Regions from separate parts of the Citricoccus sp. NR2 genome, predicted to be linked through region 2. Evidence: predicted binding sites of a transcription regulator. Region 2 holds the regulator's gene; the other holds the start of a gene.
What was found. Region 2 encodes HrcA, which represses chaperone genes, less so after heat shock. Its sites were predicted from a motif close to TTNGCACTCGNNNNNNNCGAGTGCNAA; they were not measured.

Region 1 (20,312 bases), 1.6 Mb from region 2:
CTGCGCGGCGGGCGGGGCATCCTGGAACACCCGGGAGGCGAACGTGGTTGGCACCCCCTGCACCGCGGTGAGGTCCTTGAATCCCAGCGGCAGCCCGTGCAGCGGACCAGAGCGCCGCGGGTCGGAGGCGTGCTCGGCGTCGAGCTGACGTGCCCGCTCCAGGGCCAGGTGCTGGGTCACCGTCATGAACGCGCCCAACTGGGGGTTCTTCTCGTCGATCACCCGCAGGAAATGTTCAGTCACGTCGACGGCGGTGCGCCGGCCCGCGGCCAGATCATCACGCAGCTCGACGGCGGAGGGGTAGCTTGCTGCTCTCGGGGAGTCGCTCATGACCCCACTGTATCGGCCGCCGCTGGACGGCAACGACCTATATTGAGACCCTGAGACGCACCCAGATCTCGCTCCCGGAAGATTTCCGAGACCCCATCGATGTCGCGCTGGGACCAGGACTTTCCTCTGGATCAAGGGGAACTCCATCAAAATTCTTGCCATTTTTGCGACGTGAGTTTCCACGTGGTGGGCATGTCGTCAACGTCGCTCGGCACTCAAAGAATCCTCAACTGCAGACGCCGGGGCGGAGCAATTTCCGGCCCATCAAGGAGTAATTGGCAAAGCGTGGAGTGATGAGAAAGGCATGGTGCTGGCAGAGTTCCCGGCCAAGAAAGACGGCTGGATCAGGAAGCTTGTGGAGGATCAACCATTCTCACTCGCTGAGGCTGCGTCACGCGAATAGCGAGACCATCGCGGAGAGTGTGCTTCCATCCCTCGTCACGTGGAATGCATCGAAAAGTAGCCAGAACGCGCAACGAGATCGGTAGGCTGTGGGAATGAGCATGTACGAGACTGTCACCGTGAACGAGATCCCCGAGGGCGCCACCATTCTCGACGTCCGCGAGGACTACGAATTCGAGGCAGGCCGCGCAGCCGGCGCCCAGCACCTGCCGCTGGATCAGCTGCCAGAGCGCTTCGACGCCGAGCTGGACCCGGACACCGACTACTACGTGATCTGCCGGACCGGAGGCCGTTCCGCGCGCGCCGCCGAATTCCTGCAGGCGCGTGGATTCTCCGCCTTCAACATTGCCGGTGGCTCCGGCGCCTGGCTGGAGGCCGGCAAGCCGATGGAGGCCGACGGCGGCGCCGAGCCGATCGTGAAATGAGTCGACCGGTCTACGCCTTCCTCGGACCGGAAGGCACCTTCACCGAGGCCGCGTTGCGCCAGGTGGTCTCGCCCGACGACGGCGATTACCGGCCCGTGGGATCTGTGATCACCGCGCTGGCCCAGGTGCGGGCGGGGGAGGCGCAGTTCGCCGTCGTGCCCATTGAAAACTCGGTGGAGGGCGGGGTGACCGCCACCCTGGACGACATTGCCGGTGACGAGGGCCTGCAGATTGTGCGCGAGGTGCTGGTGCCGATCAGCTTCGTGCTGGTGGGGCGCACCGAGATGGACCTGGAACAGATCACCAGCGTCTCCACCCATTCCCACGGCTGGGCGCAGGTGCGCAACTGGGCCGCGAAACACCTGCCGAACGCGGAGTTCATCCCGGCCTCCTCGACAGCAGCCGGGGCGCGCGGACTGCTCGACCCGGAGACCCACTACCAGGCGGCGGTGTGTTCGCCGCTGGTCGCCGAACAGGTGGGCCTGCCGGTGCTGGCCCAGGCCATCGAGGACACCGCCGGGGCGGTCACCCGCTTCGTCGTCGTCTCTCAGCCGGGGCCGATCGGCGAGCCCACCGGCTCCGACAAGACCACCGTGGTGGTGCCGCTTCCGGAAGACCGGCCGGGCGCGCTGATGGAGATTCTCGACCAATTCTCCACCCGCGGGATCAACCTCTCGCGCATCGAATCGCGGCCGACGGGGGCTGGACTGGGAAGCTACTTCTTCTCCATCGACCTCGAGGGCCACCTCGCAGAGGAACGGGTCTCCGCAGCGCTGGCCGCGCTGTACCGACTCATCCCGGGCGTGCGGTTCCTGGGGTCCTATCCGCGGGCAGATCAGCGAAGGTACCAGGTGCCCGAGCACACCACCGATGCCGCTTACCACTCCGGTCAGGCCTGGGTCACCGAACTGTTGGGCCGCTCCGGAACCTGAACCCGTAGCGACTCCGGCTGCACCCGCGCGGAGATCTCGCGGACTTGACCGGAGGCGTCGCCGTCGAGCTGGGAGGTCATCGGCTCATGCAACACGATCTTGCACTGGGTGGCCTGGTGCGACTCCAGCACCGGCAGTTTCCGGCGCGATTTCAGCAGGGTCTTGCCGGCGATGCGCAGCCAGTCCACCACGTGGCGCGGCGAAAGCAGAACAACATCGAGCAACCCGTCGTCGATCACGGCGTGCGGGACGAAGTTGATGCCTCCGGTGAGCAGGCCGCAGTTCGCCACCATCACGGAGCGCACCTGGTAACGCTGCAGGGGGCCGCCGTCGAGTGACACGGAGATCTCCTTGCGCTTGCCCGCGAGCTGGCGCATGCCGGCCTCGCCGTAAGCCAACCACCCGGCGTGCTGCTTGAGGGTGTCATTGGTGGTGTCCATGATCTCGGCGTCATAACCGACCCCGGCAATCACGGTGAAAGCGGTGCGCTGCACGGAACCGTCCTGGTTCGTCAGGCGGATCGAGACCGTGTCGATGGCGCGGTGATGACCCTGTAGGGCGATGGCGATGCACTGCTCCATATCCGCGATGGGTAGGTGAAGGTTGCGGGCCAGCAGATTCCCGGTGCCCAGGGGAAGGATGCCGAGTGAGGCATCCGTGCCGGCCAACACCTCGGCCACCCGGCGCACGGTTCCGTCGCCGCCGGCGGCCAGCACCACGGTAGCCCCGTCGGCCAGCGCCTGTTCCGCCATCGCAGTTCCTGGATCGGTTTCGGTGGTTTCGTAGACCATCACCGGTGGCATGCCTGCCACCCGCGCGGTGACCTCCACTTGGTGTCGTGTTTCGGCGGCATGGGGCTTGACGGGGTTCAGGATCAGGGCGACCTTCTGTGCCGGATCGAGCGACCGCGCCACCGAAGGCACGGAGGAAATGGTCTGCACCTGCAGGCTCACCGAGTCGAGCCCCTCCACCAGCCGGTGGACGAGGTGGGCCTGACGCCGGAGCTGGACGCTGAGCACGATGACCGTGACGAGCAACAGCAGGATCAGGGAGAGGGCCACCACGGCCAGGATCATCTCAGCGCTCATAGATCTAGTGTAGGTCCGCCTTTGACAGAACTGCTCCTCTCCGGCAGGTGTGGTTTAACGCGTTCGGGTGGCCCCGAACGACGTCGAGGCCACCCGAGACGGGGACCGGAGATTCTCGCTGAACGGCTCCCCTGCGGTACGCACGTGCAACGTACCGCCGGAGCCGAAAGCGAAGGAGCGGATCGAGGGCGCCGGAATGAAGCAGTTCGACGAAACGGCGCTCTACTCCAGATCCACCTCACCGGCCAACCTTGCTCATCCTGACGGAGGTGATCGTTGACGTGCCTCGAATCGGTGCGACGCGATTCCGACCCACTCACTCTCCCGACGGGTTGCGTCGAGTAGGGAAGAAGGCGGTCTCAGTGCTTCACAGTGCACGCGGATAGTTCCGCGTCGAGGGCACTGCCTGTCGCCCCGAGTCTCGAGCTCCCACAACTCATCATCGGCCAAGACCAGCAACCAGAACGCGGAAGATGATCTGGCCTGATCGGTGTCACTATGGGCGCATGGCATGGCACACTCCGCTGGTGTGACTTAGGGGTTAATAGCCGTGGGCTCGCTGCCTCTCGACGTAATCTCGATCTTCCGAGGTTTGGCGGACTCGGCCACCGGAATGCTGAGCCGCAGAACCCCGGCGTCGTAGCCCGCGGTGATTTTACCCGTATCGAGATTGTCGCCTAGAACAAGCTGACGACTGAATGTTCCCCGAGGACGTTCCGCGGCCAGGGACGACTCGCCGTGGTCGGCGGCGGGACGCTCGGCTTTGACGGTCACCACATTGTTCTCGACATCGAGATCAATGTTTTCTGGTGTGACGCCGGGGATGTCGAGTTCAATGTGAAAGGTGTCTCCATCACGCCAGGCATCCATGGGCATGATGACTGGCCGTGCCGAGGTGCCATGACTGGCTCCAAAGGCCTCCCTCGTCAGTCGATCGAATTCCCGAAACGGGTCCGTGCGCAACATGATCATGGTTATAGCCTCCTCATTTCATCGAGCAATACGGTTCGGTGATACGATGTGCATCACCTGATGTACATATTTCATAGCAGATATTAGTATCGCGTGTCAACAGCAGAGTTGATTTTAGTGGCAATAGGAACGGATAGCAGATGTCAGAGCCTCGAAGGACCTTCTCGATTTCGATGGCAGCAGAGCTGTCAGGGGTAGGGATACGGTCCGTGCGGCTCTATGAGGCACGCGGCCTCGTATCGCCGGTCCGAACGAAGGGTGGAACGCGTCGCTACGGTCGTGAAGACATAGTCCGGCTGCGACGCGTGCGGGACCTGATGGAAGAGGGGATGAATCTGGCGAGCGTTGAAGTCATCATGATGCTGCAGGATGAGAACGTGACACTTCGCCGCGAGCTGGCGAATCTGAAACGTCAGAGTTCAAACGCTGACGGGGACGGTGTTGCCCAGAACTGACCGTGCCGCCGGATCCACACCCTCCAGGCGCAGTAGCCTTGTGGCGGACCGACATGACATGTCGTGACTTCGGTAGGCTGGTGCTGTGATTGACGTCAAGCACCTCACCGAGAACCCTGATCAGTACCGAGCCTCGCAGCGTGCCCGCGGAGCGGATGAGGCGCTGGTGCAGCGCATTATCGAGGCCGACGCCGAGCGTCGCTCCGCGCTGTCTCGGTTTGAATCTCTGCGTGCCGAGCAGAAGTCCTTCGGCAAGAAGGTGGCACAGGCCCAGGGCGAGGAGAAGCAGCAGCTGCTGGCCGAGGTCAAGGAGCTGGCCGCTCAGGTGAAGGCTGCCGAGGCCGAGGCCAACGAGAAGGAAGCGGAGCTGGATGCGTTGCAGCGCGTCTTCCCCAACCTCATCATCGAGGGCATCCCGGCCGGCGGCGAGGACGACTTCAGCGTGCTCAAGCAGGTGGGCACTCCGCGCGATTTCACCGCCGACGGGTTCGAACCGAAGGACCACCTGGAGTTGGGCGAGCTGCTCGGCGCGATCGACATGGAGCGCGGGGCGAAGGTCTCCGGATCGCGGTTCTACTTCCTGCGCGGCGTGGGTGCGCGCCTGGAGATGGCCCTGATCCAGATGGGCATGGACCTGGCACTGAAGAACGGCTTCACCCCGATGATCACGCCCACCCTGGTACGACCCGAGACCATGCAGGGCACCGGGTTCGACGTCGAGCACGACGACGAGATCTACCGCCTCGAGCGCGACGATCTGTACCTGGTAGGCACCTCCGAGGTGGCGCTGGCTGGGCTGCACGCCGACGAGATCCTGGACCTGAGCGGCGGCCCGACCCGCTACGCCGGCTACTCGAGTTGCTACCGTCGCGAAGCCGGTGCCGCGGGCAAGGACACCCGTGGCATCATCCGCGTGCACCAATTCAACAAGTTGGAGATGTTCGTGTACACCACGGTGGAGGAGGCCGAGGCGGAGCACGCCCGACTGCTCGCCTGGGAAGAGGAAATGCTGGCCAAGATCGAGGTGCCCTACCGAGTGATCGACACGGCGGCTGGCGATCTGGGCATGTCCGCGGCCCGCAAATTCGACTGCGAGGCGTGGGTGCCCACGCAGGGTGCGTACCGTGAGCTGACCTCGACATCGAACTGCACCACCTTCCAGGCACGTCGCCTGCAGATCCGCGAACGCGTGACCAACGACGACGGCTCCAAGGGCGGCACCCGCGCGGTAGCCACCCTCAACGGCACGCTGGCCACCACCCGCTGGATCGTCGCGATTCTCGAGAACCACCAGAACGCCGATGGCACCGTGACCGTGCCCGAAGCGCTGCGCCCCTACCTGGGCGGGCTCGAGGTGCTCCCGCTCGTTTGAGCGAGGCGCCCCGGACCGGCGCCCGGCGTCGTGGGGTTGCTTAGGCCACCGGGGCGGCGCCGAGCCGGGCCAATGCCAGCTCGATCACCAGGTCGGTGTATTCGTGCGTGCTCAGCGGGCCGTGCAGATCGGCGGTGCGCCACTCCGGGCGCGCCAATACCTCGGTCAGCGTCTGCTGTACCGTGCTGGCCACGCGGATCAGTCGGTCGCACGCGGCCTGATGCCCCAGGTAGGCCATCATGAAACCGGTTGAGGACAGCATCGATGTCGGATTGGCCACGTTCTGTCCGGCCAGTGAGAGAGCCGGGCCGTGGTGTGCTCGTGCCATCACGTGGGAGTATCCGGCGCTCAATGAGGCGGAAATTCTGTGTGACCCGGTGACCTGCGCGGCCTGCTGCGAGAGAATCCGGCCAAACAGGCTGGTGGTCACAATGACGTCGAACCGGGCCGGGTCGCGTTCAAGCCACGCCGCCATCCGATCGACGGACTCCTCGTGGTATTCCACCTCCGGATAATCAGCAGCCACATCACGCATCGTCTGCAGAAACAGTCCTTCGGAGACCGGCATCGCATCCGCCTGATGCGCGGCGGTGACGTGCTGGCGCCGGAACCGGGCCGTCTCGAAGGCGCTGCGAGCGAGATTCTCGATGCCCTCACGGGTCACCTTGCGCGTGGACAACGCCAGATCGGGGGTCGGCATCATCTCGAAGGGACCCTCCGGTGCGCCGCGATCAGCGAACATCCCATCGGTGTTGTCCCGCACCACGAGCAGATCGACCGAGGGACGGAACGGTGAAGTCACCCCTGCGTAAGTGCGCGCCGGGAGAAAACGAGAGTGCAAGCGCAGCTCGCGGATCAGCTCGCGCTCCGGGTCGAGTCCTCCTAACCCTGGAGCAGGGTAATGGGCCAGATCCAGCGGTCCGAGAATGATGCCGTCGGCTTCACGTGCCGCGGCCAACGCTTCGGAAGGGAAAGTACTGCCGGTCTCGCACAAGGCAGACCACCCTACCGGCACCGTGACGATCTCATGGGTGATGCCCATGAACCTGAACATCTCCTCGGCCAGGCGCCGGGCAGCCTGAGATACTTCATACCCGATACCGTCGCCTTCGAAGAGGGCGAGTCTCATCTGTGCCACTGCTGGTCAACCCCTGTTCTGTGCGGTGCCCTTGTCATACTGTGCTCGCCATTCCCCTCGCAGGAGCGATAGCGCATAGCGTAATAGTGTTAGACGAGATAAGCTCTGCTTCCTCATGTCCGCTGAGGGTTAACAGGAGGGTGAAGTTCAAGAGGGACGCGCTGTTCATCGCGACTTCACGTCCGGTTTGTCGAACGTGGTTGACTGGGACCATGCTGAACGACCCGCAGGAAACGCCGTCCACTCCCGGCCGCGCGAGCGCGCCGTCCCCCTCGACTGTATTGCCCTCCGGCGAACAGCGGAAGATGGTCTGTCTCGACGTCGATGGCACTCTGGTGGACCACGATGGGCACATGTCTGAGGCCGTGCGCTCGGCGGCACGCGACGTCGTCGCCGCAGGCCACCACGTGATGATCGCGACCGGGCGCTCGCTGCAGGCAACGCTGCCCATCATTGAGACCATCCGGCTGCGCAACGGCTTCTCGGTGTGCTGCAACGGCGGCGTCACTATTCAGCTGACCGATCAGCTCGAGGAGGGGTACGAGGTGATCGACCGTCGCACCTTCGATCCTGCCCCGGTGTTGGAACAGCTACGGCACCGGCTGCCCAGCGCGAAGTACGCGATTGAGGACGACGCCGGAAACTTCCTCTCCACCGAGCGCTTCCAGGACATGAGCTTCGGGGTGAAGGCGCGCGGAGTGTCCTTCGATGAGCTGCTCAATACCACCGCGGTGCGCCTGGTCGTGTTCTCAACGGATGCCTCCACCGAGTCGTTCTCCGAAGCGGTGGAGGCGATCGGGCTGCAGGGCGTGACCTACTCGGTGGGATGGAGCGCCTGGCTGGACGTGGCCGCCGCCGGGGTCACGAAAGCCTCCGGGCTGGAGGCGCTGCGCGCCCGGCTCGGGGTGTCCCTGGACGACACGGTCGCCATCGGGGATGGTTACAACGACGTCGAAATGCTGGCCTGGGCAGGCCGAGGGGTGGCCATGGGCCAGGCTCCGGACGACGTCAAGCGCATTGCCGACGAGGTGACGGAGGATGTCTACGACGACGGGGCCGCCCTGGTGCTGCGCTCCTTGCTGCGGTAGTTTGAGGAGCTGTATCAACCGCCGCACGGAGAACAGGGGCGCAGCATGACCGGGTTTCAGGTCGATCCCGAGGAGATGAACCGACTGCAGACGGCGCTCGAGGATTCGTCGTCGTCGTTCCTGGACCGCACCCTGCCGGAGAATCCCGGAATGAACGTGCTCGGCGACCCTGGAGTGGACGCCGCCATGACGACGTTCGTCGCCAACGCCGGAACCCACCATCGGCGTTTCGGCAACCGGTTCTCCTACCTGGCATACGAGGTGGGCGAGTTCTCCCAGCACAGCCAAGCCACCGATGAGGAATGGGGCGCCGCCCTTGACCGGAGATACGACCACATGGACCTGGTATCCACCGTGCGCCGAGTCTTCGGGGGATGACTGATAGGCATGGGAATTTACGCAAACCTCATTGGTGACGTCCCCGGCCAGCCCGAGGGCATTCTGGCATCCGCGACCACGGTCCGCGATCTCGCTGATGCGCTGCAGACCGACTATGACGACGCCTGGGCAGCGAAGGAACTCCCCGACATCTGGGAGGGCGAGGCGGCGGAAGCCTACAACACGGTCATTTATGATCAGTCGATGCAGATTTCTGACCTCGAGGAAGGTGTCCGCCGAGCCTCGGGGGCGCTGGAGGACTACGGCTGGGTGGTGCGCACGGAACAGCAGCGTTGCGACGGGATCCGGGATCGGATGCTGGAACTCGACGCCGTGGTGGAAACCGCCACCGGGCTGGTGGAGATGATACGGGCCCATCTGCAGGTGATGCCCGAGGTCGCGGAACACCAGCAAGCGTACGTGGAATCGGTGACCACGGTCCGGCAGGCGGCCGTCACCTGTGCGGCGCTGCTGGCTGAGGGCGCACACGTCGAGGTCTACAACTACAACGATCAGGGGCAGGACCTCGGCGCCCGCACGGACCTGCGGCAACATCAGCTGGAAGAGATTGCCTCTGATCTCGAGAACGGGCGGATCTATCCCGACGACATCAACCAGCGCGGTATCGGCGACTGTTACCTGCTGGCCGCGTTGTCGAGCATGGCGCGCACTTCTGAGGGGCGCGAGCACATTTCCGACATGGTCAAACCCCACTATGAGAACGGCGAGCTCACCGGATTCATGGTGACGCTGCCGCGGGACCCCAATGACCCACATTCCGGAGAAGGGCGCACCGTCTTTGTGGATGAAACCTACGTGCACGGCAGTACCGGCACGAGCGCCGACGCGAATGTGTTCTCGGTGATCGAGGCGGCCTACGGGCAGGTGTATCCGGCCGGCACGCTGCCCGAGAACTCTGACGGAAATGGGCTCACCGGAGGCCGCCCGGACGACTCACTCGAAGAGCTCACCGACACCGACTCCGAGGTGGTGCATCGCAAGCGGGGAGTGTTCGGGTGGGGCGCCGGATATGACGATGCGCAGCGCGAACAGATCACCGCGGCCACCGAGGAAGGCCGACCCGTGGTGGCGGCCACGGCAGGGATTCCGGATGAGGAACGCAAAGAAGGCGTCGGCATCGTGACCGTCACCATCGACGGTGAGGAACAGCAGATCGAAATGGTGGGCACCCACGCCTATGAGGTGGTGTCCTCCGATGAGAACGGGGTGACCCTGCGCAATCCGTGGGGATACAACAACCCCGGCAGCGGCACCACACCCATGGGCGCGACGTTCACCATCTCGTGGGAGGACTTTGAAGACTACAGCAGCGACGTTTCCATCGGAGGGGGATACTCATCATGACCGACGCATCACCCGACCAGGCCCCCGGACCGATCCGCTTCACCTTCCGGGGCACCGAAGTATTCCGCCCGGGCGCGGAAATGTTTCCCGCGTACACGGTGTCGGACGCACGGATTGAGGACGGTGTGATGATCGCGGTGCTGCGCGGCGTCGACCCCCACCCCGACGGCGGAATTCCGCCCACCCGACTCACTGCGGGGCAGAGCGTGGCCGACGCCCGCGCCGGGACGTTCACGCTACTGCACGTGAGCCCGCAGGTAGGTGGACTGGCCCCCGGGACGCGCCCCTTCGCCACGACGATCGAGTTTCAGCCCGACCCCGGGTTCGCCCTGGCGCCAGGGTGGGACGTTGACTGACCGGGCGGGCGCCGTCGTGCCCGGGGTATCGCGCGGAGCACTGATCGCACTCGGCGCACTCGGGGCTGGTGTGGCACTCGGCGCGCTCGCAGGCTGCGCCGCCGCGGAGCCCGACACCGAGCCGGAGCCCCTCCCGAGCGCCTGCGACGGCGTCACCCTGGGGCTGGAGGGTGGCACCGTGTTGCGCCCCGGCGTCGAGCTGTTCCCCGCCTACACGCTGTCTGGGGTGTGGGATGACGACGACGGCGTGGTCGCCGGCATCACGGGAGTGGATGAAGGCGACGGCGGATTCGGCCGGGTCGAGCTACGCCGCGGTGAGACCGTGGAAGATCCCGTGGCCGGAGTGTTCACCCTGCTCGACGCGACGCCGGCGGACGGCGGCGAGGGCTCACCCGCCGCCACCCTGTGCCTCGACCCGCACCCGGATTTCGAACTCGCCGACGGGTTCTAAGACCTGCCGCATTGGCAGAACGGGGCTGATCAGACGTCGCGGCCCTGGGGCTCGTCGTCGGCCGTCTCCTCGCCGAGCGCGGCGAACCGCTCGATGGACGCTGCCAGCTCCGCCTCGGCGGCGGCGCGATCAGCCCACCCCTCGGCCTTGACCCACTTACCGGGCTCCAGATCCTTGTACCGGGTGAAGAAGTGCTCGATCTCCTGCAGCAGCCACTCCTCAACATCGGAGAGCTCCTGGATATGGTCGAAGCGCTTGTCGGCCGGAACGCACAGCAGCTTGGCGTCGCCGCCGCCGTCGTCGGTCATGTTGAACACGCCGATCGGGCGCGCCTCGACGATCACACCGGGCACCAGATCGAAGCCGGGCAGGTACACCATGGCGTCCAGCGGGTCGCCGTCCTCGCCCAGGGTGTCCTCGAAGAACCCGTAGTGAGTGGGGTACTGCATGGGGGTGAACAGCACGCGATCCAGACGCAGACGACCGGTCTCGTGGTCGAACTCGTACTTGACGCGCGATCCGGCGGGGATTTCGATGGTGACGTCGTGGCTCATGGGGCAGGCTCCTAGCATCAGGGAAACGTGTCAGAACCAGGGTATATCCTCGGCCGGGGCGGGCGCGTCACGTCCGCGCTGGTACGCTCTCAGGTGTGCTTGCTCGCTCCGCCACTTCCGCGCGCGCGACGCGTGCCCGAGGACTGGCGGGGACGCTGATCGCCGCACTCGTGCTCACCGGGTGCACCGTGCTGCCCGCACCCGAGGACCGTGCCGCCGAGCTGAAAGCCGCCGCGGCCGAACGCGCCGCCCTCACCCAGGTGTCGATCCCCGCCACCAGCCTGGGCGGGGCGCGCCACTGGCTGACCGACGCCCAGGAAGAACTCGCCAACGTGCTGGACGTGGCCACCGAACCGCCGTCGGAGGTACTCGCCCTCTCTGAGGAAGCGCCCGTGCCCTCCGCCGAGACCCTGCAGCGCCGGCTGAACACCGTGTTCGCCGGTACGGACTTCACCACCGCGGCCCTGGTCACCGACACCATGACCGGCGAGGTGCTGTACTCCCGCGATGCCGACGCCGCACGGGTGCCGGCGTCGTCGCTGAAGATCCTCACCGCCGCGGCCGCCCTGCACGAGATGGGCCCGGACCACCGGTACACCACCCGGGCGGTGCTCGACGACGGAACGGACGACCTGGTGGTGGCCCTGGTGGCCGGTGGGGACGCGCTGCTGGGTACCGGAGCGGGGGCGACGTCGGTGGATGGCCGGGCCGGGCTGGGCAGTCTCGCCCAACAGACCGTGGACGCGCTCGCGGACCGGTTAGACGGGGAGTCTGACGAACCCTCAGACGACGCCGGCGCACCGGCCCTGCGGATTGTGCTCGACGACGGCGGCTACTCCGGTCCGCAGCTGACCTGGAACGACTCGATGGTGTCCTCCGGGAACATCTCCGCCGTCCAGCCGATCGCCGTGCACGGGGCGCGGGCTGATTCTGGCACGGGGACCGACCGCGTGGACGATCCAGGTGCCCACGCCGCCGCGGTGTTTCGCGCCCAGGTGGTCCACGCCGCCGAAGAAGCCGGACTCGACCTCACCGTGGCCTCCGGCGTCGAGCGGGACGCCACCTCCGGGCTGGGGGAGCGGGACGGTACGGAGCTGGGCGCCATCGAATCCGCCACCGTGGCGGAACAGGTGGAATACCTGCTCACGTACTCCGACAATCAGGTCGCCGAGGTCACCGCCCGCAACGCCGCGCTCGCCTCGGGCCGCTCCGGCAGCTTCGAGGGGGTGGCCGGACTGCTCACCGCCGCCGCCGACGCCCTGGGCGTCGACGCGCGCGGGATCACCATTGCCGACGGGTCCGGGCTCTCCGCGAAAAACCGCATCAGTACTACACAACTGGTCGCCATCATGGACGCCGTCCAACAGCGCCCCTGGCTCGCCGAGACCGTGTGGGGGCTGCCCACCGCGGGGCTCGAAGGCACCCTCAGCGAACGGATGGCCGGCACCGCGGCGGCCGGGACGGTGCGCGCCAAAACCGGCACCCTGGACCGGCACTCCTCGCTGACCGGCACCGTGGTCACCGTAGACGGGCGCCAGCTCTGGTTCTCGTTCATCAACACCGGGTCCGACTCGGAGATCATGACCGAGGCGCGGGAGGTTCAAGACCGGGCCGCCACGGTGCTCGCGGACTGCGGCTGCTGACAGGTGGTCGCCGTCGCCGCGGGTGTGGTGGGATGAAACTATGTCCCCTCACGCAGCCCATACCGACCAGCTCATCAACTGGGAGCTCGCCGCCGATACCGCCAGTCGACTCAGCCTGGGCGGGCCGAAAACCAACCTGCGGCAGGCCCGGGACGAGACCCGTGCTCTGCGTCGCGCCGCCGAGGTGTCGGTCGATCACGTGCACCGGATCACCGGCCTCGACGCCGCCCGCGACCTGCGCGACTCCGAGGTGCTGGTGGTGGACCGGGTGCGCTGGGCACAAGCCAACCTGCAGTCGCTCTCCGTGCTGCTGGCTCCGGGTCTGGAACGGGTGCGGGAACAGGCCCCGGACCAGTTCGCTGCGGCCACCCGCGGACTCGGATCCACCCTCACCGGCGTCCAGGCCGGGGGACTGCTCAGCCTGCTCGGCACCCGCGTGCTCGGCCAGTACGACCCGTTCATCGCCCTGCCCGACCACACCGGACAACCGCTTGGCCCGGCCGGCGGCAGGCTGATGTTGGTCGCCCCGAACGTGATGCAGGTCCGCCAGCAGCTCAACGTCCGCCCCGACGATTTCCGGCTCTGGGTGTGCCTGCACGAACAAACCCACCGCGTGCAGTTCGCCGCCGCGCCCTGGCTGCGCCACTGGTTGCAGGAGCAGATCACCGGCATGCTCGCCTCGCTGTACACCTCCACGAGCCAGTGGCCCGACATGCTCGACCGCGCCAAGGGTGCGATCTCCAAGACAGGCGAGGGATCCGATACGGGGCCAACCGGATCCCTACTCGACGCCGTCACCCGTGACGAAGACCGCGAACGGCTCTCCCGCATCACCGCGGTGATGTCGCTGCTCGAGGGCCACGCCAACGTGGTGATGGACGCGGTGGACCGCAGCGTAATCCCCACCGTCAAAACCATCCGCCGCCGCTTCACCGAGCGAGGGCAACAGGGCTCGGCGCTGAGCAAACTGATCCGCCGCCTGATCGGCATGGAAGCCAAGGCACGCCAGTACCGCGACGGGCAGCGCTTCGTCGACCGCGCCATCGGCCTGCTCGGCACCGACGGGTTCAACCAGGTGTGGACCGCGCCCGAGCTGCTGCCCACCGAGGAGGAGCTCCACGACGCCGACGCCTGGGCGAGGCGGATCCGTGCCAGCTGAGTCACCAGCCGCGCCGACTCCCACCGGGCCCGACGTTTGGCCACCGACGACGCGCTGGCCCGCACCCCTGAACGCCGCGTTGCCGCAGCTGAAACAGCTCCCCGCACACACCCTGCTCGGCGTCTCCGGCGGGGCCGACTCCCTCGCCCTGGCCATCGCCGCCGCCGTGGCAGACCGGACAGATCACTCCGATCGACAGGTCACCGCCGTCGTCGTCGACCATCAGCTTCAGCCCGGATCTGCCGACGTCGCCCAGCGCACCGCCGCCGTACTGGAACGACTCGGCATCACCACCCACGTCCGCGCCGTCACGGTCGACTCCGGGGCCGGGCTCGAAGCTGCCGCCCGTGACGCCCGCTACGAGGCCTTCCGCGACGTCGCCGAGCTCACCGGCGCCACCATCGTCGCGACGGCCCACACCGCCGATGACCAGGCCGAACAGGTGCTCCTTGGGCTGGCCCGCGGCTCCGGGCTGCGTTCGCTGGCCGGCATCCGCCGCACCCGCACGCATGGCCCGCTCACTGTGGTCCGCCCCCTGTTGCACCTCACCCGCGCCGACACCGAGACGATCTGTCGCTGGGCGGGGGTGAGCTGGTGGGAAGACCCGATGAACGACGACGGCGCGCGGGCCCGGGTCCGCCACCGGCTGCTGCCCGCCCTGGAAGACCCCGGTACCGGCCTGGGCCCCGGGGTTCGCGCCGGGCTCATCCGCACGGCAGACCTCGTGGCCGACGACGCCGAGGCCCTGGAAGGCTGGGCGCACCGTGTCTACGCGGGCGCGCGCGCAGACATCCCAGCCGACCCAGCCACCCCTGCCACTGTTGCGCTCCGCCTGGACCACCTCGCCCCGCTGCCGACAGCCATTCGCCGTCGCGTGCTCGCCCTCGCCGTCGTCGAGCTGGGCTCCACCCCCACCGCCGAACGCCTGCACGCCGTCGATGCGCTCATGGACCGGCGCCCCGGGAGCTCTGCCGGGCCCATCGAGCTACCCGGTCTCCACGTCACGCGCGAGCGCGGCTCCGAATATGCGACACTGTTGATGTTCCGACGCCTCAGGAGAGCCCCACGATGATCGAAGACGACGTCCGCGAAGACCTGCTGCACGTACTCATGTCGAAGGAGGAGATCCAGCAGACCGTTGCTGATCTCGCCGCGCAAATCGACCGCGACTACGCCGACAAAGACGTGCTGCTGGTCGGCGTGCTGAAGGGGGCGGTCATGGTGATGGCCGACCTTTCCCGCGCCATCCGTTCGCACATCACCATGGACTTTATGGCCGTGTCCTCCTACGGTTCCGGCACCAAGTCCTCGGGCGTGGTGCGGATCCTCAAGGACCTCGAAACCGACTTGATGGGCCGCCATGTGCTCATCGTGGAGGACATCATCGACTCCGGACTCACCCTGTCCTGGCTCAAGACCAACCTCGAGTCACGCGGCCCGGCCTCCGTCGAAATTTGCGCGCTGTTGCGGAAGCCGGAGGCCATGAAGACCGAGATCGACGTGAAGTACGTGGGCCGCGACATCCCCAACGAGTTCGTGGTGGGCTACGGCCTAGACTTCGCCGAGCAGTACCGCAACCTGGAGTTCGTGGGCACCCTCGCCCCGCACGTGTACTCCTGACTGTCCTCTTTCTGCGAACGCTGGCGTGATGGTGCGCCGCGAGCTTGACCGACCCGGTACCGTATGAGGGGTGTGCGCTGGCGAACAGGAGACTGAGTGAACATCAAGAAGATCTTCAAGGGGCCGATCATCTGGATCGTGCTTGCGGTGCTGATGCTGCTCCTGGTCGTGCCAGTGCTCACCCAGAGCTCGAGCCAGCGCGTGGACACCTCCGTGGGCATGGAGCTGCTGGCTGACGACGCCGCGACCCAAGCGTTGGTGGACGACGGCGAAAACCGGGTCGATCTCACCCTGCGCGAGGATCTCACCCTGGATGACCGGGAGCTGGGCACTCAGGTCCACTTCTTCTTCTCGGAGGCCCGCGCCGAGAACGTGATCTCCGCCGTCGAGGGGTCTGACCTGGACGATTACACCGATGAGCCGGTGCAGTCGAACTGGTTGCTGAGCATGCTCGGTTTCCTCATCCCGTTCCTGATTATTGCGCTGCTGTTCTGGTTCCTGCTCTCCCGCATGCAGGGTGGCGGTGGCAAGGTCATGCAGTTCGGCAAGTCCAAGGCGAAGCTGATCACCAAGGATATGCCGCAGGTCACTTTCGTCGATGTGGCCGGCGCGGACGAAGCCGTCGAAGAGCTCCACGAAATCAAGGAATTCCTCTCCGAACCCGCGAAATTCCAGGCCGTCGGCGCGAAGATCCCGAAGGGTGTGCTGCTGTACGGTCCGCCCGGCACCGGCAAAACCCTGCTGGCGAAGGCTGTGGCGGGGGAGGCCGGGGTGCCCTTCTACTCCATTTCCGGCTCCGACTTTGTCGAGATGTTCGTGGGCGTGGGTGCCTCCCGCGTGCGCGATCTGTTCGAGCAGGCCAAAACCAACTCGCCGGCCATCATCTTCGTGGACGAGATCGACGCCGTCGGCCGTCATCGTGGCGCAGGCGTGGGCGGGGGCAACGACGAGCGCGAGCAGACCCTGAACCAGCTGCTGGTGGAGATGGACGGATTCGACGCCACCACCAACGTCATTCTGATCGCCGCCACCAACCGGCCCGACGTGCTGGATCCGGCGCTGCTGCGCCCGGGACGTTTTGACCGCCAGATCCCAGTGGAGGCCCCCGATCTGGAGGGACGGCATAAGATCCTGCAGGTCCACGCCCAGGGCAAGCCCCTGGTAGAGGGTGTCGATCTGCGCGCCCTGGCGAAGAACACCCCCGGCTTCACCGGCGCCGACCTGGCCAACGTGCTCAACGAGGCCGCCCTGCTCACCGCACGCTCGAACGCGCAGCTGATCGACGATCGCGCCCTCGACGAGGCGGTGGACCGGGTGATGGCCGGGCCGCAGAAGCGCACCCGGTTGATGAAGGAACACGAGCGCAAGGTCACCGCTTACCACGAGGGCGGTCACGCCCTGGTGGCGGCCGGGCTGCGCAATTCCGCGCCCGTCACCAAGATCACCATCCTGCCCCGCGGCCGCGCCCTAGGGTACACCATGGTGGTGCCCGAAGACGACAAATACTCCGTCACCCGCAACGAGCTGCTGGATCAGCTGGCCTACGCCATGGGCGGGCGCGTGGCCGAGGAGCTGGTGTTCCACGATCCCTCCACGGGTGCCTCCAACGACATTCAGAAGGCCACCGACACCGCCCGGAAAATGGTCACCGACTACGGGATGTCCTCCCGGATCGGCACCGTGAAGCTGGGCTCCGGCAACTCCGAGCCGTTCCTGGGCAAGGAGATGGGCTCCGGGCGCGACTACTCCGAGTCCGTGGCCGGGATGGTGGACGCCGAGGTCCGGGCCCTGCTCGACGGCGCGCACGCGGAGGCGTACTGGATTCTGCAGGAGAACCGGGACATCCTGGACCGGCTGGCCTACGAACTGCTGGAACGGGAGACCCTGAACCAGAAAGAGATCGCGGAGATTTTCGCCGACGTGCGCAAGCGCGAACCCCGCGACATCTGGCTCTTCGACGAGTCCCGCCCCGTGTCCGACACCCCGCCGGTGCTCTCGCCCGCCGAAAAGCGCGCGCAGGAGTCAAGTTCAGATGCTGACTCGGAGACTGAACCCGAAGCAGCCCCGGAAGAACACTCCGACTCCCTGGAGCCGCTGGTCGACCCGAACCCGGGCACCGAACTGCCGGGCCATACCGGCGAGACGAACGAAGGAGACCGCTGATGGTGGACCAGCCGCGCATCGAAGCCGCCGTCAAGGAGATCCTCGCCGCCATCGGGGAAGACCCGGAGCGCGACGGCCTGCAGGAAACCCCCGCCCGAGTGGCGCGTGCCTACGCCGAGACCTTCGCCGGGCTGAACCAGACTCCCGACGAGGTGCTGGGCACCACCTTCGACATCTCCCATGACGAGCTGGTGTTGGTCAAGGACATCCCGTTCTACTCCACTTGCGAGCACCACCTGGTTCCGTTCCACGGTCACGCCCACATCGGCTACATCCCCTCGCCCGAGGGCGGGATCACCGGGCTGAGCAAGCTGGCTCGGCTGGTGGAGGTCTTCGCCCGGCGTCCCCAGGTGCAAGAGCGGCTCACCACCCAGATCGTCGAGGCCCTGATGGAGCACCTGCACCCGCGCGGAGCCATCGTCGTCGTGCAGGCAGAGCACTTGTGCATGTCGATGCGCGGGGTGCGTAAACCCGGCGCCAAAACCGTCACTTCCGCCGTCCGCGGGCAATTGCGCGACGCCACCACCCGGGCCGAGGCCATGAGTCTGATCCTGGAACGCACCTAGACCACTTAAGAGAAGGACCTTCATGTCATCCATGGCCGCCATCCCCGGAACCGGACCCTCCACCGGCCCCGTCGGCGTCGTGCGCAAGGTCGCCCGGCGCCGCTTCGCCGACCTGCCCACCGACCGCACCCTGGTGATGGGCGTGGTCAACGTGACCGACAATTCGTTCTCCGACGGCGGCAACCACTTCGACGCCGAAGCGGCCATCCAGCACGGGCTGAAGCTGCACTACGCCGGGGCTGACCTGATCGACGTGGGAGGGGAATCCACCGCACCCGGCCGCGACGCCGTGGACCCGGACGAAGAGCAGCGCCGGGTCTTGCCGGTGATCGAGGCCCTGGTGCGCGCCGGCGCCGTCGTCTCCGTGGACACCCGCCATGCCGCCACCGCCCGCGCGGCCCTGGCCCACGGCGAGGTGATCATCAACGACGTGTCCGGGCTGAATTTCGAGCCGGAGATGGCCGAGCTGGTGGCCGAGTCGGGCGCGCATTACATCATCACCCACAACCGGGGTGACGCCCACACCATGGATGAGCTCGCCGATTACGACGACGTCGTCACCGAGGTGATCCGCGAGCTGTCTGAGGTGAAGGATCAGTTCATCGCCGCCGGGGTTCAGCCCGAACAGCTGATTTTCGACCCGGGGCTGGGCTTCGCCAAGTCCGGGGAACAGAACTGGGAGCTGCTGCGCGGGGTGGAACGCCTGGTGGCGCTGGGCTTCCCGGTGCTGGTGGGCGCCTCTCGCAAACGATTCCTGGGCACCCTGCTGGCCGATTCCCGCGGTAATGCCCCGGCACCCGTGGAGCGTGATCATGCCACCGCCGCGGTGTCCGCGCTGGCCGCCGCGCACGGGGTGTGGGCGGTGCGCGTGCACGACGTCGCCGCCTCCGTGGACGCCGTGAAGGTGGCAGCCGCCTGGGGCGGACCGAACACCGCGCCGCAGCACTCATGATCCGGCTCACCGGACTGCGCGCCCGCGGCTATCACGGGGTGCTCGAGCGGGAACAGGCCGAGGGACAGACGTTCCTGGTGGACCTGGAGCTGGAGCTCGCCGAGGCGGTGCTGGACACGGCAGCCCGCACCGATGACGTGGCCGAAACCGTGAACTACGCCGAGGTCGCCGACACCGCGCTGGGCATCCTCGCCGGGGAGCCCGCACGGCTGATCGAGACGGTGGCGGTGCGCATCGCCGACGCCGTGCTGGCCACCCAGCCGCGGGTATCGCGCGTACAGGTGACGCTGCACAAACCCGAGGCGCCCATTCCGGCGGACTTCGCCGACGTCGCCGTCGTGGTGAACCGGGAACGGGGATGACGGTGGGGACGAGCGCTCTGGCCGTGCTGGCCCTGGGGTCGAACCTGGGGGACTCCGCGGCGCTACTGGATGCTGCGTTGCTCGGCCTGGCCGCGAAAACTCGGGTGACCGGTATATCGCCCCGGGCGCGCACGGCCCCCGTGGTGGGCGAGATCGGGCCGGAGGACCAGCCGGACTTTTTGAACCAGATCGTCACCGTGGATACCGAGATGAGCCCGCTGCAATTGCTGGAGGTAGCCCAGGCGCTGGAAGCCGACGCCGCGCGCACCCGCGAGGTGCGGTGGGGCCCGCGGACCCTCGACGTCGACCTGATCTCCTACCGGAGCCGGGACGCGGCAGGACAGCTCGGGCCCGACACGGTGCTCAATACCGACCGGCTCACCCTGCCGCATCCCCGCGCCCACGAGCGTGCGTTCGTGCTGGCGCCCTGGGCATGGCTGGATCCAGACGCCACCCTCAACGGTGACTCAGTGGCCGAGCTGGCCGACCGGGCGGCGGATCGCGACGGCGTGCACCTCGTTGACGAGCCAGAAGAGCCGCG
Region 2 (9,340 bases):
CATGGGGAAGCTCATGACGTCGGTGGCGTCGGGTAGATCCATCCATTCAAGATGCAGCTGCTCCATGGCGGCGTCGTCCACACAGATCAGTGACAGCTCGGCTTCCGGGTGCAGGTGGAGGGACTCGTAGAGAAACGCGCACAACCGTTGAAGCGCTTCAACGTCGACGTCGTCGTCCGTCTCATTCAGAATCTCAACCGCCATGGTTGCCTCCTCGATCGTGGCCGGAGCGCCGTCGCGCGTTGCGAGGTCCGTGGGCGGGACGGCTAGCACCGGCACCGCGCAGATCCTGTTGTTCTTGGTAGGCATCAACAATCTTGGAAACGAGCCGATGCCGCACCACATCGGAGCTGGTCAGACGCACCACCGCAATATCTTCGATGCCTTCGAGGTACTCCACCGCTTGGGCCAGCCCGGAGTCGGTGTTGCGGGGCAGATCGACCTGGGAGGTGTCGCCGGTAATGACCATGTGCGAGTTGAAGCCCAGGCGGGTGAGGAACATTTTCATCTGCTCACCGGTGGTGTTCTGTGCTTCGTCGAGAATGATGAAGGCATCATTGAGGGTACGTCCACGCATATAGGCCAGCGGGGCCACCTCGATGGTGCCGGCCTCCATCAGGTGTGGGATCGACTCAGGTTCGATCATGTCGTGCAGCGCATCATAGAGCGGACGCAGATAGGGGTCGATCTTCTCATTGAGCGAGCCCGGCAGGTAGCCCAGCGATTCTCCGGCCTCCACCGCCGGGCGGGTGAGGATAATGCGGTTGACCTCGCGCGCTTGCAACGCCTGAACTGCTTTTGCCATCGCGAGGTAGGTCTTGCCGGTGCCGGCTGGGCCGAGCCCAAAGATGACGGTGTTGTGGTCGATGGCCTCGACGTAACTCTGTTGGTTGATCGTTTTGGGCCGGATGGCGCGACCGCGCGAGGAGACAATGGACTCCGTGCCCCGTCGGGCCGACATATCAGTGGGGTTGGCGGCCTGACGCACGGACGACACGGTTTGTTCAATGACGTCCGCCGAGACGGTCACCCCCGATTGGGCGGTGCCATGCAGCTCATCCACGATGGTCTCGGTCTGGCGCACCGCCGGGGCCGGGCCGGAAACGGTGAGGGTTTCTCCGCGTACGGACAGCCGGAGCCCGGGATAGACGCCTTCGAGCACGCGCAACAGCAGGTCTTGGGGACCGAAGGTTCGGATCATGGCGTCGGCGGACGAGAAGCTGATGCTGATTTCGTCGTCGGCGGAGGCTGGCTGTTCCAGGTCAGTCACAGTGGACGGGTCATCTCCCTCGGATGCTGGGTCGGGCTTGGTCAATCCCGCGGTTGCCTCAGTTTATCCCGGGTCCTCACCAGCGGGACAACAGTTGTTGGACGAGAGCGACCGCGATGGGTCCGGCCGTGGATGAACGCATGACGTGCTCGCCCATGCGCACCCGATACGCCCCGGCCTCAACCAGCGCGGACACCTCCGCATCACTGATGCCGCCTTCCGGGCCGACGACGAGCACCAAATCAACGGCGGCCCGCAGGTGTGCCGGTTCCCATCCGGACACAACAGCAGCCAACGAGTCGGTGGCGTTCTCGTCCAGGACGAGAACTATCGTGTCGCTGGCCACCAGGCCCGCAATGTCGGTGCCGGTCACGGGATCGCGCAAGGTAGGAACCCGAGTGCGGCGGGCCTGCTTGGCCGCCGTTTCCAGGCTCGTCCGCCATTTAGCCAGCGTTTTGTCGATTTTGTCGGACTTCAGCCGGACCACCGAGCGCTGAGCCTCCCACGGGATGACGGCGTCGACACCCACTTCAGTGGCCGTCTGGACGCCCAACAGGTCCCGGTCGCCTTTTGCCAGCGCCTGGACCAACACCAGACGCGGCTGCGCTTCGGGGGTGCTCCCCCACTGCTGGATCGTCACGGACATTGCGACGGCCGAGGTATCCGAGACCACGCCGGTGGCGTACTGCCCGCATCCATCGGCGACCAGTACGGTCTCCCCGGCCTGCAGCCGCATGGCTTTCACCGCGTGGGCGGATTCAGCCGAGCCGAGCCGTACCTGGTCGCCTTCTTCAAGACCAGCCAGGCTGCCGGCGGGCACCAGAAACAGCGGATCAGTCACGGTTACGCCAGTTCTCCTTGAGTTTGGAGAACAGCCCGCGAGTCTCGACCTGTCCGTGCACGATGTCTTCATGGCGCAGCTGGGCCAGCTTCTCGAGGAGCTCGCGCTGTTCGTCATCCAGCTTGGAAGGGGTCTCCACGCGCAGGGTCACCTTCAGATCGCCGCGACCGGTACCACGCAAGCGGCCAACGCCGAGTCCCTTCAGGGTGTGCACTTCGCCGGACTGGGTTCCGGGCTTGACCTTGATGGACTGCTCCCCGTCAAAAGTATCCAGGGTGACCTCGGTGCCCAGCGCCGCGGCCGTCATCGGCAGCGACATGGTGGCGGTCAGGTGCACGCCATCGCGGGTGAACACGTCGTGATTGCGGACGTCGATCTCCACGAACAGGTCACCATTGGGCCCCCCGCCGATACCGGCCTCGCCGCGCCCGGCGAGCTGGATGCGGGTGCCCACGTCCACACCGGCAGGGATCTTGATGGTCATCGATGCACGATCGCGCACTCGACCCTGCCCACCGCATTCGTGGCAGGGGCTGGGGATGGTGGTGCCGAAGCCACGGCACTGCGGGCACGGCTCAGCGGTCATCACGGTGCCCAGAATGGAGCGGACCGGGCGGCGTACTTGTCCCTGTCCGGCACAGTGGCTACAGGTCTCCGGAGAGGTACCGGGCTCGCAGCAGGTGCCGTTGCACGTCTCGCAGCGCACCGCGGTGTCGACCTCGATGGTCTTGTCCACGCCGAACACGGCGTCGTGGAGGTCGATCGGAACGGTGATCAGCGCATCCTGACCGCGCCGGGCACGGCTTGCCGGACCGGAGGCCTGTCCGCCACCAAAGAATGTCTCGAAAATATCGGAGAAGCCGCCGAAGCCGCCCGCACCACCGAAGCCGCCTGCGGCCTGTCCGTTCTCGTTACCCGTGGCGTCATAGTTGCGCCGCTTGTTCTCGTCCTGAAGCACATCGTAGGCGCGGGAGACGTTCTTGAATTCCTCAGCCGCCTCGGGTGAGGGGTTGTGGTCCGGGTGCAGTCGGCGGGCCTTCTTGCGGTAGGCGCGTTTGATCTCCTCGCGGGTCGCCTCGCGAGAGACACCCAGAACCTCATAGTGGTCAGCCACGGTGTCGAGTCTTCCTTCCAATCGGTGAAACGTCAGTTATGCGTGCGTGCCGGGATCCTCTTCCGGCGCGCTACTGCGCGAGAATGCGGGACAAATAGCGGGCGACAGCGCGCACTGCGGCCATCGTTCCGGGATAGTCCATGCGGGTCGGACCTACCACGCCCAGCTTCGAAATCTGGCCGGGGCCATATCCCGCGGCGATCACAGAGGTCTCGGCGAGCGAACCCGAATTCTCGGTGCCAATGCGTACCGAGAGTCCGTTGAGGTCTTGGTCCATTTCCGTGAGAAGCTTCAGCAACACGACCTGCTCCTCGAGGGCTTCCAAGATCGGTCCGATCGAGTACGGGAAGTCCCCCGGGGTGCGTGCCAGGTTAGCAGTGCCGGCCAAGATGATGCGATCTTCTCGGCCAGTGGCGAACAAGGCCTCCAGCGCCTCTCGCAAGGAACCGGCGAGGTGTTGTTCGGTCGGCGGAATCAGCTCCATCGCCACTTCCATGGCGGCCGAGGCATGCGCTGGCCCCACTCCCTGAAGGTGGCCAAGGAACGTCTGCTTGACGACGTCGAGGTCCGTCTCCGTGAACGGCTCCTCGATGGCGACGGTGCGCTGGTCCACTTTGCCGGAGGAGAGGATCAGTACCACCAGCACCCGGCCGTGTCCGAGCGAAACCATTTCCAGGTGCCGCACCGTCGCGGAGTCGAGGTGTGGATACTGGAGGATGGCGACCTGCTGGGTCAGCTGGGCAAGCAGCCGCACGCTGTGGGCCATCATGTCGTTGATGTCATCAGTGGCGTCCAAGAGCATCTGGACGGCGCGTTTCTCGGCCGCCGAAAGCGGGCGCACATCCGAGATCCGATCGACGAAGAGCCGGTAGCCCTTGTCCGTGGGGATGCGTCCAGCGGAAGTATGCGGGGCGGCGATCAGTCCTTCTTCTTCCAGCGCCGCCATGTCATTACGCACGGTGGCCGAGGACACTCCCAGATCGTGTCGATCCACCAGCGCTTTGGACCCCACCGGCTCACGGGAGGAGACATAGTCTTCGACGATCGCTTGCAGAACCTTCATTCGACGCGGCAATTCAGACATGTTCACCCCTCCTCAACCGAGTCAGCTGTCATTAGCACTCACTATTGCTCAGTGCTAAGTCTAGTACGTCAACGGCGCCCATTGCATCGTGGCGCTGCGGGTGTCGGAGCCCACCCGATGGTAGCGTCTCTGGCGTTCGGATTGGCGTTGATCGAAGGAGACACCGATGAATTGGGATTCCTGGGGTCCGGGTTCTCTGGACCCGCGGGCCAGCAAGCGCGAGGTGCGCGATGTCCCGGCCCAGGTGGGTGAGGTCATCGAGGAGTCCGCGTCCGGCTTCACCGGCGCGATCATCCGCACCGAACGTTCCGGCGGAGTGCATCTTGCCGTGTTGGAAGACGGACGCGGTACGCGTCGTTCCTTCCCGTTGGGTCACGGATTCATGATCGACGGCGAACCGATCCGGTTGGTCCCCTACGTGGCCGCCACCCGCTCCGCACCCCGACGTACCGCCTCCGGCTCCGTGAAAGTAGAACAGCATCGGGCCCGCGTTGCGCGCGCCTCTCGGATCTGGGTAGAAGGTGTCCACGACGCCGAACTGGTGGAGAAAATATGGGGCGACGACCTGCGCGTCGAGGGTATTGTCGTGGAACCGCTTCACGGGGTCGACGATCTCGCTGGCGCAATCCGTGATTTCTCCCCTGGTCCGCAGCGCCGCCTGGGCATTCTCGTGGATCACTTGGTCGCCGGTTCGAAGGAAGAACGCATCGCCCGCGAGGCCATGGCGGTACCGGGCTCAACCGGCAACGTGCTGATCGTGGGACATCCCTATGTGGACGTGTGGCAGGTCATCAAGCCTCGGGTGCTGGGTTTCGAGGCGTGGCCCGAGATTCCCCGTGGTCAAGATTGGAAGACCGGGATCCTTCGGTGGTTGGGGTGGCCGCACTCTACCAAGGAGGATGTGGGTCTTGGCTGGAAGCGCTTGTTGAGTCAGGTCACCACCTACGCAGACATCGAACCATCCCTGTTGGGGCGGGTCGAGCAGGTCATCGATTTCCTGACCGAGCCCGGTCAACTGAACGACGACCAGTGATTCCCTGAGAGTTTTTCGAGCGCCCTGTGTACGCGTCCGGGGAGCCCAGATTTACCGGTAAACTAGTGGCCGACATCCGCACGAAATCTGCAGACAAAGGACACGGTGAACTGTGGCTCAGCATCCTGGCTACCCCCGCGGCGACGCATCGGAGAACTCCAGCTCGACCTCGGCTCGGCCGCTGACCCCTCAAGAAGACCGCCAGTGGGCCATGCTCAGCCACTTTGGCGCATTCCTCGGCGCAATTCCTTCCCTCGTCATCTTCATGGTGATGCGTGACCGTGGACCCTTCACGGCCCAGGAATCCAAGGAAGCACTGAACTTCACTCTGCCCCTCACCGTGGTTGCCGTGGTTGCCAACCTGCTGGCGCTGCTCCCGATCATCGGTGCCATCTTCGGAGTCGTCGCGGTGCTCTTGTGGCTGTTCATGACGATCTCCGGGGTGGTGGCCGGGATTGAGGTCAACAAGGGACGACCTTACCGCTACCCGTTTAACCTCCGCCTGATCAACTGATGTCGGTCGGACTGACCCAGCGGGTCAGTTCTCGGTTGGATGCTGATGACCGGCGCCGATGGCGCCGGGCGTTTTGCCACCCAGCGCCGCGCGCTTCGCGCCCTGCGCCGACGCGGCACCCTTACTAGCTTCGTGGTCCGTCGTTGTGTCGTCGCTGTCCAAACCGTGGCTCCAAGGCGTGAGCGACCACAACCCCGCCAGGATCGCGCCCCAGATAGCGCCGACCACAAGGGACAGCGCGGTGTTGACCAGCCACGCCAAGAATCCGGCCGGAACCAGCACCTCAGCCCCGTGGATGAGGTGATAGGGCATTGAGAAGCCCAATTCGTCCATTCCCACCACCATGATGTGTCCGCCAACCCACAGCATGGCCAGTGTCCCGATCACGCCGATGGTGGCGAGGACCTTGGGCATCGCGGTGACCAAGCCGCGGCCAAAACTCGCCCACCGGGGACGGTGGCCAGTGGCGAGCTTCAGCCCAATGTCGTCCATCTTCACCAACAAGGCAACCACGCCGTACACGACCGCGGTGATACCGATACCAACGATGATCAGGATGATGGCACGTCGCCAAAAAGTCTCATCGGCAACCTCATTGAGGCTAAGGACCATGATTTCGGCCGACAGGATGAGGTCGGTAAAAATAGCTGCCTTGACGAGAGTATCCTCATCACGAGGCTGCTCATGATCGGCCCCGTGGCCCTTGTGAGATCCGCCGCGGAACTTCTCGATGGTCTTCTCCATGCCTTCAAAGCACAGATATGAGCCGCCGAGCATCAGCAACGGTGTCAGCGCCCAGGACAAAAATTCGCTCAAGAGCAGGGCAACTGGCAGGATGATCACCAGTTTGTTGATCAGGGACCCGCGGGCAATCCGCCAGATCATCGGCAACTCACGAGCCGGCTTCACGCCCTCGACGTACTGCGGAGTCACCGCCGTATCGTCGATGACAACACCCACGGCTTTGGTGCTGGCCCGGCCGGCCGCCGCGGCCACATCGTCGACGCTGGCCGCCGCTGCCCGGGCGATAGAAGCGACGTCGTCGAGCAGAGCAACCAAGCCCCCGCTCATGCGCCGAATCCATTCGTAGGCACCGCCAGGTGAGAGTGCAAGAAAGTCATGGGCTCAGCATACGACCCGGTGCCGAAAACGTGCTGATGATGATTGATCAGAATCCTGCGAGTCGGCGGGTGATGGCGTCATCGAGCAGGCGTCCCTGCAGGGTAGGAATGATACGACCACGCAACGCTGCGGCACCGTCAATGAGTCCGTCGGCAATGAGCTTGGTGATCTCCGCCCGATCCAAGGGCTCGTCATCGTCGAAATCTGCGATGGCCAGTCCTTCCGATAGACGCACGCCCAGCATGATCCGCTCCAGCCGGCGAGCCTCTGCGTCGGGGGTTTCGCGTCCGATCGCCGGAGAAACTCCGGTCCTTAAACGCTGAGCGTAGGCCGCAGGGTGCTTGGCATTCCAGAAGCGTACCCCCGCTAGATGCGAATGCGCTCCGGGACCCACACCCCACCAATCTTGGTCCCGCCAGTAGGCGACGTTGTGGCGACCTTGGTTGATGCCGCGCCGGTCTGGATCGTGCGCCCAGTTTGAGACTTCGTACCAGTGATAGCCGCGTTCAGCCAACACGGTGTCGGCCAGCAGGTACTTGTCCGCTTGGTCGTCCGGATCAGTATCTGCTTGGGTTCCCCTCCGGACGGCGGCACCGAATTTGGTGCCTTCTTCAACGATGAGCCCGTAAGCGGAAATGTGGTCCGGTTGTAGCTGAAGCGCAGTATCGAGCGTGGTGCGCCAGTCTTCAAGGCTCTCCCCAGGTGTCCCGTAGATCAGGTCGAGCGAGACTTCCAGCCCGGCCTGCCGCGCCCAGGCTACGGCCGTTGGCACGTTCTCGGGACGATGAGTGCGCTCAAGAGTGTCCAGCACGTGGTTCACTGCAGACTGCATACCGAAGGAGACTCGGGTGAATCCGCCCTCGGCTAGCTTCCATAGCGACTCCCGAGTGACCGAATCGGGGTTTGCTTCCGTGGTGATCTCAGCACCCTCGGCGATGCCCCATTGAGAACGGGCAGCATCGAGAATGCGCACCAGGTCCGCGGCCGGTAACAGCGTTGGGGTGCCTCCGCCAAAGAAAACGGTGTGCAACTGACGCGCCGGAATATCCGAGGCGTTCATGACGTCGGCAGCGAAGGCAATCTCAGCGATGGCTGTATCTGCGTAGCTGGTCCGGGACGCTCCGGGGCCCAGGTCTTCTGCCGTATAGGTGTTGAAGTCGCAGTAGCCACACCGAACCGTGCAGAACGGCACATGAACGTAGAGCGAAAAGGTCCGCGCAGCCCCGGAGCGTTTGGCGATCTTAATGGTCTGCGCTACCGTGTCCGGCAGTAGTCCGTCGGTCGGAGCCGGATCCGCGGTTATCGGAGTTCCTGGCACAAATTCCTCGTCAGACTCACTTCTTGGCGTTGGCTTGGTCGCCACCACCGTCGGAGGACAGTGCAGCAATGAAGGCCTCTTGCGGCACTTCGACGCGACCGACCATCTTCATCCGCTTCTTGCCTTCCTTCTGCTTTTCCAACAACTTCCGCTTACGAGAAATATCGCCGCCGTAGCACTTGGAGAGGACATCCTTGCGGATGGCCCGGATATTCTCACGAGCGATGATCCGGGAACCAATAGCCGCCTGGATCGGCACCTCGAACTGTTGCCGAGGAATCAGTTCCTTGAGCTTCCCGGTCATCATGACCCCGTAGGAGTATGCCTTGTCGCGGTGGGTAATCGACGAGAAAGCGTCCACGGCATCGCCCTGCAGCAGAATATCGACCTTGACCAGGTCCGCTTCTTGGTCCCCATCGGGCTGCCAGTTCAGCGATGCATATCCCTTGGTACGGGATTTGAGCTGGTCAAAGAAGTCGAAGACAATCTCGGCCAACGGAATCCAATAACGGATTTCAACGCGTTCTTCAGAGAGATAGTCCATGCCGCGCAGGTGACCGCGCTTGGACTGGCACAACTCCATGACCGCACCGATGTACTCGCTGGGGACGATCACCGTGGCGGAGGCCATCGGTTCCTGAACCGAGAGGATCTTCCCTTCGGGGAATTCCGAGGGGTTGGTCACGGTGACCACGGACTTGTCCTCCGTGGTGACTTCGTAGACCACGTTCGGCATGGTCGAGATGAGATCGAGGTTGAACTCTCGCTCCAGGCGCTCGCGAATAATCTCCAGGTGTAGTAGACCCAGGAAGCCCACTCGGAAGCCGAAGCCAAGAGCAACCGAAGTTTCTGGTTCGTAGTTCAAGGCGGCGTCGTTGAGCTTGAGCTTGTCGAGAGCGTCACGCAACGTTGGGTAGTCGGAGCCGTCGATCGGGTACAGCCCGGAGAAGACCATCGGCTGAGGCTCGTCATAGCCACCAATGTGAGTCTCGGCCGGCTTGGCGTGGGAGGTCACCGTGTCGCCGACCTTGGACTGGCGCACAT

Region 1: the regulator HrcA is predicted to act here: its motif matches at 4,223-4,249, upstream of O1A05_RS03300 (Hsp20/alpha crystallin family protein).

Annotation. Positions count from the first base shown of each region.
Region 1 is NZ_CP115154.1:687,209-707,520, reverse strand. Features, by position in the region: gene O1A05_RS03320 (amidase) at 1-330, opposite strand, end outside; gene O1A05_RS03315 (rhodanese-like domain-containing protein) at 828-1,157, shown strand; gene pheA (prephenate dehydratase) at 1,154-2,089, shown strand; gene O1A05_RS03305 (diacylglycerol/lipid kinase family protein) at 2,047-3,177, opposite strand; gene O1A05_RS03300 (Hsp20/alpha crystallin family protein) at 3,712-4,146, opposite strand; gene O1A05_RS03295 (MerR family transcriptional regulator) at 4,323-4,604, shown strand; gene serS (serine--tRNA ligase) at 4,690-5,976, shown strand; gene O1A05_RS03285 (isocitrate/isopropylmalate family dehydrogenase) at 6,017-7,105, opposite strand; gene O1A05_RS03280 (HAD family hydrolase) at 7,327-8,202, shown strand; gene O1A05_RS03275 (hypothetical protein) at 8,248-8,580, shown strand; gene O1A05_RS03270 (C2 family cysteine protease) at 8,590-9,945, shown strand; gene O1A05_RS03265 (hypothetical protein) at 9,942-10,301, shown strand; gene O1A05_RS03260 (hypothetical protein) at 10,294-10,752, shown strand; gene O1A05_RS03255 (inorganic diphosphatase) at 10,782-11,306, opposite strand; gene dacB (D-alanyl-D-alanine carboxypeptidase/D-alanyl-D-alanine endopeptidase) at 11,402-12,949, shown strand; gene O1A05_RS03245 (zinc-dependent metalloprotease) at 12,990-14,108, shown strand; gene tilS (tRNA lysidine(34) synthetase TilS) at 14,098-15,180, shown strand; gene hpt (hypoxanthine phosphoribosyltransferase) at 15,177-15,728, shown strand; gene ftsH (ATP-dependent zinc metalloprotease FtsH) at 15,825-17,891, shown strand; gene folE (GTP cyclohydrolase I FolE) at 17,891-18,457, shown strand; gene folP (dihydropteroate synthase) at 18,480-19,409, shown strand; gene folB (dihydroneopterin aldolase) at 19,406-19,771, shown strand; gene folK (2-amino-4-hydroxy-6-hydroxymethyldihydropteridine diphosphokinase) at 19,768-20,312, shown strand, end outside.
Region 2 is NZ_CP115154.1:2,253,086-2,262,425, reverse strand. Features, by position in the region: gene ybeY (rRNA maturation RNase YbeY) at 1-204, opposite strand, end outside; gene O1A05_RS10560 (PhoH family protein) at 194-1,270, opposite strand; gene O1A05_RS10555 (16S rRNA (uracil(1498)-N(3))-methyltransferase) at 1,347-2,111, opposite strand; gene dnaJ (molecular chaperone DnaJ) at 2,104-3,225, opposite strand; gene hrcA (heat-inducible transcriptional repressor HrcA) at 3,296-4,309, opposite strand; gene O1A05_RS10540 (DUF3097 domain-containing protein) at 4,476-5,342, shown strand; gene O1A05_RS10535 (DUF4870 domain-containing protein) at 5,455-5,856, shown strand; gene O1A05_RS10530 (DUF808 domain-containing protein) at 5,881-6,927, opposite strand; gene hemW (radical SAM family heme chaperone HemW) at 7,025-8,296, opposite strand; gene lepA (translation elongation factor 4) at 8,313-9,340, opposite strand, start outside.